DNA from 3 places in the Shimwellia blattae DSM 4481 genome. Region 1 is predicted to be linked to each of the others. Evidence: predicted binding sites of a transcription regulator. Region 1 holds the regulator's gene; each other region holds the start of a gene.
What was found. The regulator PurR, encoded in region 1, represses purine synthesis genes. The targets are predictions, from matches to a motif close to CANGCAAACGTTTGCNTG.
Positions count from the first base shown of each region.

Region 2: the regulator PurR is predicted to act here: its motif matches at 1,763-1,780, upstream of purM (phosphoribosylformylglycinamidine cyclo-ligase).
Region 3: the regulator PurR is predicted to act here: its motif matches at 1,370-1,387, upstream of gcvT (glycine cleavage system aminomethyltransferase GcvT).

Region 1 covers NC_017910.1:2,348,543-2,351,821, forward strand. Annotated here, with positions in the region: gene EBL_RS11075 (MFS transporter) at 1-488, opposite strand, end outside; gene cydH (cytochrome bd-I oxidase subunit CydH) at 738-827, opposite strand; gene purR (HTH-type transcriptional repressor PurR) at 1,120-2,145, shown strand; gene punR (DNA-binding transcriptional activator PunR) at 2,142-3,074, opposite strand; gene punC (purine nucleoside transporter PunC) at 3,186-3,279, shown strand, end outside.
Region 2 covers NC_017910.1:1,088,865-1,092,143, forward strand. Annotated here, with positions in the region: gene purN (phosphoribosylglycinamide formyltransferase) at 29-670, opposite strand; gene purM (phosphoribosylformylglycinamidine cyclo-ligase) at 671-1,708, opposite strand; gene upp (uracil phosphoribosyltransferase) at 1,931-2,557, shown strand; gene uraA (uracil permease) at 2,632-3,279, shown strand, end outside.
Region 3 covers NC_017910.1:685,602-688,880, forward strand. Annotated here, with positions in the region: gene ubiI (FAD-dependent 2-octaprenylphenol hydroxylase) at 1-1,061, shown strand, start outside; gene gcvT (glycine cleavage system aminomethyltransferase GcvT) at 1,461-2,558, shown strand; gene gcvH (glycine cleavage system protein GcvH) at 2,579-2,968, shown strand; gene gcvP (aminomethyl-transferring glycine dehydrogenase) at 3,060-3,279, shown strand, end outside.

The DNA.
Region 1 (3,279 bases):
AGAAACGACATGCGCCAGCCAATCACATTCCCCATCCAGGTGGCCGCCGGGACCCCGCCAATATTGGCAATCGTCAGCCCCATAAACATGGTGGCAACCGCACTGGCCTGCTTCTCTTTTGCCACCAGGCTTGCCGCCACCACAGACCCCAGACCAAAGAATGCCCCGTGGTTCAGGCTGGTGATTATTCTGGACACCATCAGCGTGGCGTAGCCGGGCGACAGCGCCGACAACACATTACCAAGGGTGAAGATAGCCATCAGCAACAGCAGGGCATTACGCCTGCCGCGCTGGGCCAGCAGCAGTGTCATCAGCGGTGCACCCACCATAACCCCGATGGCATAAGCGCTGATAAGCATACCCGCCGTAGGGATAGACACCCCAACGCCCTGGGCGATGACCGGTAACAGCCCCATGGGGGAAAACTCAGTGGTGCCGATACCAAAAGCGCCAATAGCCAGCGCCAGAAGTGGAAAATTAATTTTCATGAATAACTCCGGTCAGGGGGAGACAGCCATTGCCGGACAGCAACGCTCGCCGTGAAAACCCCGGATAGACAGTGATAAATCCCAGATGTTAAAAAACTGTTCAGCATCATCTCAGCAGATGACCTGAAGAAAAAGCCGCATTTATGGAAAAGAGTATTGCTCAGTCAGGAAAAATCCGGTGCGGGTGTTGCGCAAAACCGCCAGGAAGCGCGGCACCTGTTACCGGTGTGCCGCGGCCTGTTGCGCAATTTAGTGCAGAATAGCGGTGAATGCTGCGGCGACAATCAGCCCCAGTGCGACCACCGTCGTCACTAATGCGTATCTCAGCTCTGTGCTCATCTCTTGCTCCTTTTGCTCCCCGGGGGGAGACGGGTGAGTTATTTATCGCGGTAATCGTTAAAAATATTACCTGATTTTTCACTAAACTGCATTTTCCCTCTTCCCCTTTTAGCCAGGATCGTCCACAATCCCCCGCTAATTTATGACGAACTATCTATTTACGCCCTTTCGCATTTTTGCGTTGACTTCCCCGGCCCGGCCCAACCAGAGAGTTGCGGCATCCGCTAAGGAAACGCAAACGATTACCCGGCTACTTTTCAACGGGTCAGGACAGGGGCCGGAGTAATACTTCATGGCGACAATTAAAGATGTGGCGAAACGCGCAAACGTTTCCACCACAACCGTATCACATGTGATTAACAAAACCCGGTTTGTTGCGGAAGAGACACGCAACGCGGTATGGGCAGCCATTAAAGAGCTACATTACTCACCCAGCGCCGTCGCCCGTAGCCTGAAGGTGAATCACACGAAATCGATCGGTCTGCTGGCCACCAGCAGTGAAGCGCCCTACTTTGCTGAGATCATTGAAGCGGTAGAAAAAAACTGTTTTGCCCGCGGCTATACGCTGATCCTCGGCAACGCCTGGAATAACCAGGAAAAACAGCGCGCCTATTTGTCCATGATGGCTCAGAAACGGGTCGATGGCCTGATGGTTATGTGTTCAGAATATCCCCAGTCACTGCTCGCCATGCTGGAGGAGTATCGCCATATTCCGATGGTGGTCATGGACTGGGGCGAAGCCAAAGCCGATTTTACCGACTCCGTGATTGATAACGCCTTCCAGGGCGGTTATATCGCCGGGCGCTATCTGATTGAGCGCGGCCACCGGGAGATCGGGGTTATTCCCGGGCCCCTGGAGCGCAATACCGGGGCCGGCAGGCTGGCCGGGTTCCGTAAAGCCCTGGAAGAGGCGCTGATCACCCTGCCGGAACACTGGATTGTCCAGGGCGACTTTGAGCCGGAGTCCGGCTACCGGGCCATGCAGCAGTTGCTGGCCTCATCCCAGCGCCCGACGGCGGTTTTCTGTGGCGGCGACGCTATGGCCATGGGGGCTATCTGTGCCGCGGATGAAATGGGCCTGCGCGTGCCGCAGGATATTTCAGTGATCGGGTACGATAATATCCGCCACTCCCGCTACTTTACCCCGGCGCTGACCACGGTCCACCAGCCGAAAGATTCCCTGGGGGAGACGGCCTTTAATATGCTGCTCGATCGCATCATTAATAAGCGCGAAGACTCCAGAACCATCGAGGTGCACCCCCGTCTGGTGGAGCGCCGTTCAGTGGCCGATGGCCCGTTCCTCGATTATCGCCGTTAATCCCCCGTCGGTGCCGGTTCTTCCGGCACCCGCAGCCACTCCTGATTCAGGGTGGCGCTGTCCCCCAGATACTCCAGCAGCCAGCTCAGGGCCGGTGACGACTCCTGTTGTTGCCAGGTGAGGCAGCAGGCCGCATCCGGGAAGGGATTTTCCAGCGTCAGTATCCGCCACTCCCCGCTGTTCACCCGGGGGGCGGCAATATGCTCCGGGACCATACCAATACATAACCCGTCACTGATACAGGCCACCCCGGCGGCCCAGTCCGGCGCCACCAGCCGCCGCTGGTTATCCAGCAGCCAGGTGGTGCGTTTGGGCAGGGAGCGGGAGGTATCTTCCAGCACCAGTGAAGGCCAGTTGCGCAGGGTGTCGTCCCCCAGGCGCGTGGTGACCTGGGCCAGCGGGTGGTGGCTGGCGACCACACAGTGCCAGCGCAGCATACCCATATCCCGGAAGGCATAGCGCCCCCCCACGGGGATGGCCCGGGTCGCGCCAATGGCCGCCTCAACCCGGCCATCTGCCAGCGCATCCCATACCCCGTTAAACACCTCCAGAGAGACCAGCAGCTCCACATCAGGAAAGTGGCGGTAGAAATCACACACCAGCTGGCTGGTGCGCGCCGGGCGGACAATGTTATCCACCGCAATCGCCAGCTGACCACGCCAGCCGTTGGCTATCTGCTGGCACTGCTGGCGGGTGGCAATCATTTTTTTGATAACGCCGCGCCCTTCCTGCAGGAAATAGCGCCCCGCAGGGGTGAGTTCCACATCCCGGTGGCGGCGAATAAACAGCGGCACGGCCAGCCACTCTTCCAGTTGCCGGACCGTATAACTGATGGCCGAAGGCACCCGGTGCAGCTCCTGAGCAGCTGCGCTAAAGCTGCCATTACGGGCGACTGCATCCACCACTTCCAGCGCGTATTCTGACCACATAATTTGCCTTGAAAATTTTTGAATGGAGCTGGCAAATATTAGCGTTTCACAAGCCGGGTTGCACTCCTTACACTCCGGGCGACTGAAAATAATTCGACCGAAGAGTGTGCTATGCAACCATCAAAAGGATTTCTGGCCTGGCTGGCCGGCCTGAGCGTGCTGGGCTTTCTGGCTACCGATATGTACCTGCCTGCGTTTTCCGCCA
Region 2 (3,279 bases), 1.3 Mb from region 1:
CGCGCAGAACCGCGCCACGAAAGAGGAGTCAGTTATCGGCGGCGTAGCCTTCCGGCGGCAGGGGGGCGCCGTCCAGCCAGGCTTTACCGTCGCGCATGACCAGGCGCTTGCTGGCAAACCAGCTGATGACCAGCGGGTAGATGGTGTGCTCCTGGTGCTGCACCCGGGCGGCGACGATATCTTCGTCATCTTCCGGGAATACCGGCACTTTGGCCTGTAACACCAGCGGCCCGCCATCGAGCTCCTCGGTAACAAAATGCACGGAGGTGCCATGCTCCCGGTCGCCGTTTTCCAGCGCCCGGCGGTGGGTGTGCAGCCCCGGGTATTTCGGCAGCAGGGAAGGGTGGATATTCAGCATCCGCCCCTGATAGTGCTGCACAAACCCGGCGCTGAGGATACGCATATACCCCGCCAGCACCACCAGATCCGGCTGCCAGGCGTCTATCTGCGCCATCAGCTGGTTATCAAACTCCTCGCGGCTGGCACTGGCCGCCGGCAGGACCACCCGGGCCGGGATCCCGGCCATCTCCGCCCGTTGCAGCCCGTAAGCATCCGCTTTATTGCTGAATACCGCACAGATATTCCCGGCAATTTTGCCCTGCTGGCAGGCGTCGATAATCGCCTGCAGGTTGCTGCCGTTGCCGGAAATCAGCACTATGATGCGCGTCATTTATGCGATAACCACAGGTTGCCCGGCGTCGGAGGCGTTAATCGAGCCGATAACCCACGCGGTCTCGCCAAGCCCGTTAAGCAGCTCAACGGCCCCCGCAGCCTGATCTGCCGGCAGGGCGATAACCATCCCTACCCCGCAGTTGAAGGTGCGGTACATTTCGTGGCGACTGACATTACCCGCCTGCTGCATCCAGGTGAAGATGGCCGGCCACTGCCAGCTGGACTCATCAATCACCGCCTGGGTGTTGTCTGGCAGTACGCGGGGGATATTCTCCCAGAAGCCGCCGCCGGTCAGGTGGGCGATGGCGTGAACATCGGCGTTCGCAATCAGCTCCAGCACCGGTTTAACATAGATACGGGTGGGCGCCAGCAGGTGGTCTGCCAGGGATTTGCCCTCCAGCATGTCAGCCAGCGGATCGGCACCGCTGACTTCAAGAATTTTGCGCACCAGCGAGTAGCCATTAGAGTGGGGGCCACTGGAGGCCAGCGCCACCAGAACATCGCCGTCGGCCACTTTACTGCCGTCGATGATGTCAGCCTTCTCAACCACGCCAACACAAAAGCCCGCCACGTCGTAATCTTCACCGTGATACATGCCCGGCATTTCGGCGGTTTCGCCACCCACCAGCGCACAGCCGGACTGCAGGCAACCTTCGGCGATACCGGTTATCACGCTGGCGGCGGTGTCCACGTCCAGCTTCCCGGTGGCGTAGTAATCAAGGAAAAACAGCGGTTCGGCCCCCTGAACCACCAGGTCGTTCACGCACATGGCCACCAGATCAATGCCAATGGTGTCATGGCGCTGTAAATCCATCGCCAGGCGCAGCTTGGTGCCTACCCCGTCGGTGCCGGAAACCAGCACCGGCTCGCGGTATTTTTGCGGTAACGCACACAGGGCACCGAACCCGCCCAGACCCCCCATGACTTCCGGACGACGGGTTTTTTTTACAACGCCTTTAATTCGGTCAACCAGCGCATTCCCTGCATCAATATCAACACCGGCATCTTTATAGCTAAGAGAGGTTTTATCGGTCACGGCTCAAGTCCCCACGGGTGGTATAGAGAAGAAAACGGCGCAATTCTATCAGTCAGGGCAAACGTTTGCGAGCCTCTTATAAGCGGGATATGAATTATTATTAACGTGGGCTCTTTGCCATTCCGTTGATCCAGATCAGGCACCTTAGATATGGCGCTGCGCAAAAAAAGCGGTATAATCCGGCGATTTTTTTTGCGGTTGCCGCTTTTTAGGAGAATGAGTATGAAGATCGTGGAAGTGAAACACCCACTCGTTAAACATAAGCTGGGCCTGATGCGTGAGCACGACATCAGCACCAAACGCTTTCGTGAACTCGCCTCTGAAGTTGGTAGCCTGCTGACCTACGAAGCGACTGCCGATCTTGAGACAGAAAAAGTCACCATTGAGGGCTGGAACGGCCCGGTTGAGATTGAACAGATCAAGGGTAAGAAAATTACTGTTGTGCCGATTCTGCGCGCAGGTCTGGGCATGATGGAAGGGGTGCTGGAGCATGTTCCCAGCGCCCGTATCAGTGTGGTCGGGATCTACCGTAATGAAGAGACCCTTGAGCCGGTTCCTTACTTCCAGAAACTGGTCTCCAACATTGATGAGCGCATGGCGCTGGTGGTTGACCCGATGCTGGCAACCGGCGGCTCGATGATAGCCACTATCGATTTACTGAAAAAAGCCGGCTGCAACAGCATTAAGGTGCTGGTGCTGGTGGCCGCGCCGGAAGGGATTGCCGCACTGGAAAAAGCGCACCCGGATGTTGAGCTGTATACGGCGTCGGTTGACCAGGGGCTCAATGAGCACGGGTACATCATTCCTGGCCTCGGCGATGCGGGCGATAAGATATTTGGTACTAAATAACAATTTGAGCCGACTTGATAGTCGGCTTTTTTTTGGTTCGTTCCACTGAAAAAAACAATACTGAGGAAAATACTATGACACGCCGGGCCATCGGGGTAAGCGAAAGACCACCATTACTACAAACTATCCCGCTCAGTCTGCAACACCTGTTTGCGATGTTTGGCGCAACGGTCCTGGTGCCGATTATGTTTCATATTAACCCGGCCACCGTGTTGCTGTTTAACGGTATCGGGACACTGCTGTATCTGTTTATCTGTAAGGGGAAGATCCCCGCCTATCTTGGCTCCAGCTTTGCGTTTATCTCCCCGGTATTGTTACTGCTGCCCCTGGGGTATGAAGTGGCCCTCGGCGGTTTTATTATGTGCGGCGTGCTGTTTTGCCTGGTGGCGCTGATTGTTAAAAAGGCCGGCACCGGCTGGCTGGATGTGATGTTCCCCCCGGCGGCCATGGGCGCAATCGTTGCCGTTATCGGTCTGGAGCTGGCGGGCGTGGCGGCCAATATGGCGGGCCTGCTGCCGGCAGACGGCACCACGCCGGATACCAAAGCGATCACCGTCTCCCTGGTGACCCTGGCGGTAACGATTTTCGGCTCGGTGCTGTTTCGCGGCTTCCTGGCGATTATCCCTATCCTGATTGGTGTGCTGGTGGGCTATGCGCTCTCTTTTGCCATGGGCATGGTGGATATTACCCCGATCCGCGATGCGCACTGGTTTGCACTGCCG
Region 3 (3,279 bases), 1.7 Mb from region 1:
TGCGGGTTTCGGCGATCAATGCGGCCAGTGAAAAGTTACTCAGCCATCTCGGGGTCTGGGAGACCATTCTGCGCGGCCACGCCAGCAGTTATCACGGCATGGAAGTGTGGGAGCGGGACAGCTTCGGGCGGATCGCGTTTGATGACAAAACCAGTGGCTACAGCCATCTGGGGCATATTGTGGAGAATGAATCCATCCGCCGCGCCCTGTGGCAACGGGCGGGCGAGTGCCGGGACGTTACGCTTATGGCCCCGGCGCACATCCAGCAACTGGCCCGGGGGGAGAACGACGCCTTTGTGAGCCTGACCGACGGCACAATGCTGACGGCCCGCCTGGTAGTGGGGGCAGACGGCGCCAACTCCTGGCTGCGCAGGCAGGCCGATATCCCGCTGACCTCCTGGGACTACCGGCACCATGCGCTGGTGGCAACGGTGCGCACAGAGCGCCCCCATGACGCGGTCGCCCGCCAGGTTTTTTATGCTGATGGCGTGCTGGCGTTCCTGCCGCTTAACGACGGGCATTTAAGCTCGATTGTCTGGTCATTAACCCCCGCAGAGGCCGCGCGCGTGGCGCAGCTGCCTGCGGCGGATTTTAACCGCGAGCTGGCGGTGGCGTTTGATACGCGCCTTGGCGTATGCACGCTGGAAAGCGAGCGCCTGTGCTTCCCGCTTACCGGGCGCTATGCCCGCCAGTTTGCCGGGCACCGCCTGGCCCTGACCGGAGATGCGGCCCACACTATCCACCCGCTGGCCGGGCAGGGGGTCAACCTCGGGTTTATGGACGCCGCAGAGCTTATTGCTGAGCTGCGCCGCCTGCATAAAGAGGGCAAAGACATTGGCGAATACCTGTACCTGCGCCGCTATGAGCGCAACCGCAAACACAGCGCCGCCCTGATGCTGGCCGGTATGCAGGGGTTTCGTGAGCTGTTCGCCGGTGACAACCCGGCGAAAAAGCTGGTGCGAGACTTAGGCTTAACCCTGGCCGACAGCCTGCCGGGGGTGAAGCCCCGGCTACTGCGCCAGGCCATGGGCCTGCACGACCTGCCCGAGTGGCTGCGCTGATCCACCACCTGCCCCTGCCCGCAGCGGGGGCAGGGCGCCTCATTTGAAATATTCTAATTTGACCCCGCCAGTCGGATTACTTTTATTAATCCGAAGCAAATTCAGATGTAGTGATTTTGTTTACCTATTTTTCTGAATTGTTATCTTCTTCTGATTTTTCACCTCTCATATGTGTGATTGTGCGGCATTAATCGCATTTCCTCAGTTTTATTCTCTGGCTATATCCACGCGGTTTCTGGCTGTAAGGTTATCTGACGGGTGGCCTGCGCTTATGGTTTAACGCCGGGTTAGGTGGTAAGTTTGCCGGTAAAGAGAACGTTTGCGTCGCCCCCGTGGCGCGGGGGAAAGGGCGTGTTGTGGGCTGCGGCAGGCAGCGCATATGGACTGAAAGAGGATAAAATGGCTCAGCAGACCCCGTTATTTGAACAGCACAATTTATGCGGCGCGCGCATGGTGGACTTCCATGGCTGGATGATGCCGCTGCATTATGGCTCCCAGATTGATGAGCACCACGCGGTGCGCACCGATGCGGGCATGTTCGATGTGTCGCATATGACCATTGTCGATTTACACGGCAGCCGCACCCGCGAATTCCTGCGCTACCTGCTGGCTAACGACGTGGCCAAACTCAAAACCCCCGGTAAAGCCCTCTACAGCGCAATGCTGAACGCCTCCGCCGGTGTGATTGACGATCTGATTGTCTACTTCCTCTCTGAAGATGACTTCCGCCTGGTGGTTAACTCCGCCACCCGTGAAAAAGACCTCGCCTGGATTAACGAACACGCAGAGCACTTTGGCGTGACCGTTACCGTGCGCGACGATCTGGCACTGATTGCGGTGCAGGGCCCGAACGCACAGGCAAAAGCGCAAACCCTGTTTACGGAGCAGCAGCGCCAGGCCGTTGCGGGCATGAAACCCTTCTTCGGCGTGCAGGCGGGGGATTTCTTTATCGCCACCACCGGCTACACCGGCGAAGCCGGGTACGAAATTGCCCTGCCTAAAGAGCAGGCGGCTACATTCTGGGCGGATCTGGTCAAAGCCGGGGTCAAACCCTGCGGGCTCGGGGCGCGCGATACGCTGCGCCTGGAGGCCGGTATGAATTTATATGGTCAGGATATGGACGAGGGCGTCTCCCCGCTGGCGGCCAATATGGGCTGGACCATTGCCTGGGAGCCGCAGGATCGCGACTTTATCGGCCGTGAAAAACTCGAACAGCAGCGTGAAAAGGGCACCGATACCCTGGTGGGGCTGGTGATGACCGAAAAAGGCGTGCTGCGCAGCGGCCTGCCGGTGCGCTTCTTTGATGAAGACGGCCACTGCCAGGAAGGGGTTATCACCAGCGGCACCTTTTCCCCGACCCTGGGCTACAGTATTGCCCTGGCCCGCGCTCCGGCCGGTGCCGGTAAGCGTGCCGTGGTCCAGATCCGTAACCGCGAGTTACCGGTTACGGTGACTAAACCCGTTTTTGTTCGCGCCGGTAAACCCGTCGCGCAGTAAATCGCTATCAGGAGATAACAATGAGCAATGTGCCTAATGAACTGAAATACAGCAAAGAGCATGAGTGGCTGCGTAAGGAAGCGGACGGTACATATACCGTTGGGATCACGGAACATGCTCAGGAGCTGCTGGGGGATATGGTGTTTGTTGACCTGCCTGATGTGGGCACCACCGTTGCCGCAGGTGACGACTGCGCAGTGGCTGAATCTGTTAAAGCGGCTTCCGACATCTATGCACCGGTCAGCGGTGAGATTGTTGCCGTGAACGATGCGCTGGGCGACGCCCCGGAGCTGGTAAACAGCGAGCCCTACGCAGCAGGCTGGATTTTCAAAATCAAAGCCAGCGACGAGGCGGAAATCAATGCCCTGCTGGACGCCACAGCCTATGAAGCGCTGTTAGAAAACGAGTAATAGCAGTGGGCCGGATTTATCCGGCCCGTTGGTTTCTGATTTTTATATCTGGTCCTATTTCCCGGCCAGGATGTTGCAGGAATAACCACTCATGACCCAGACCTTACCGCAGCTTGAACACAGTGATGCTTTTATTGACCGCCATATCGGCCCTTCTGCTGAACAACAGCAGGAGATGCTGGCGACCGTTGGCGCGGCATCGTTACATGCCCTGACCGCCAGTATTGTCCCGGCAGATATCCAGCTGGAGCAGCCGCCGCAAACGGGCGCTGCCGCCACGGAATTTGCCGCACTGGCAGAGCTCAAAGCCA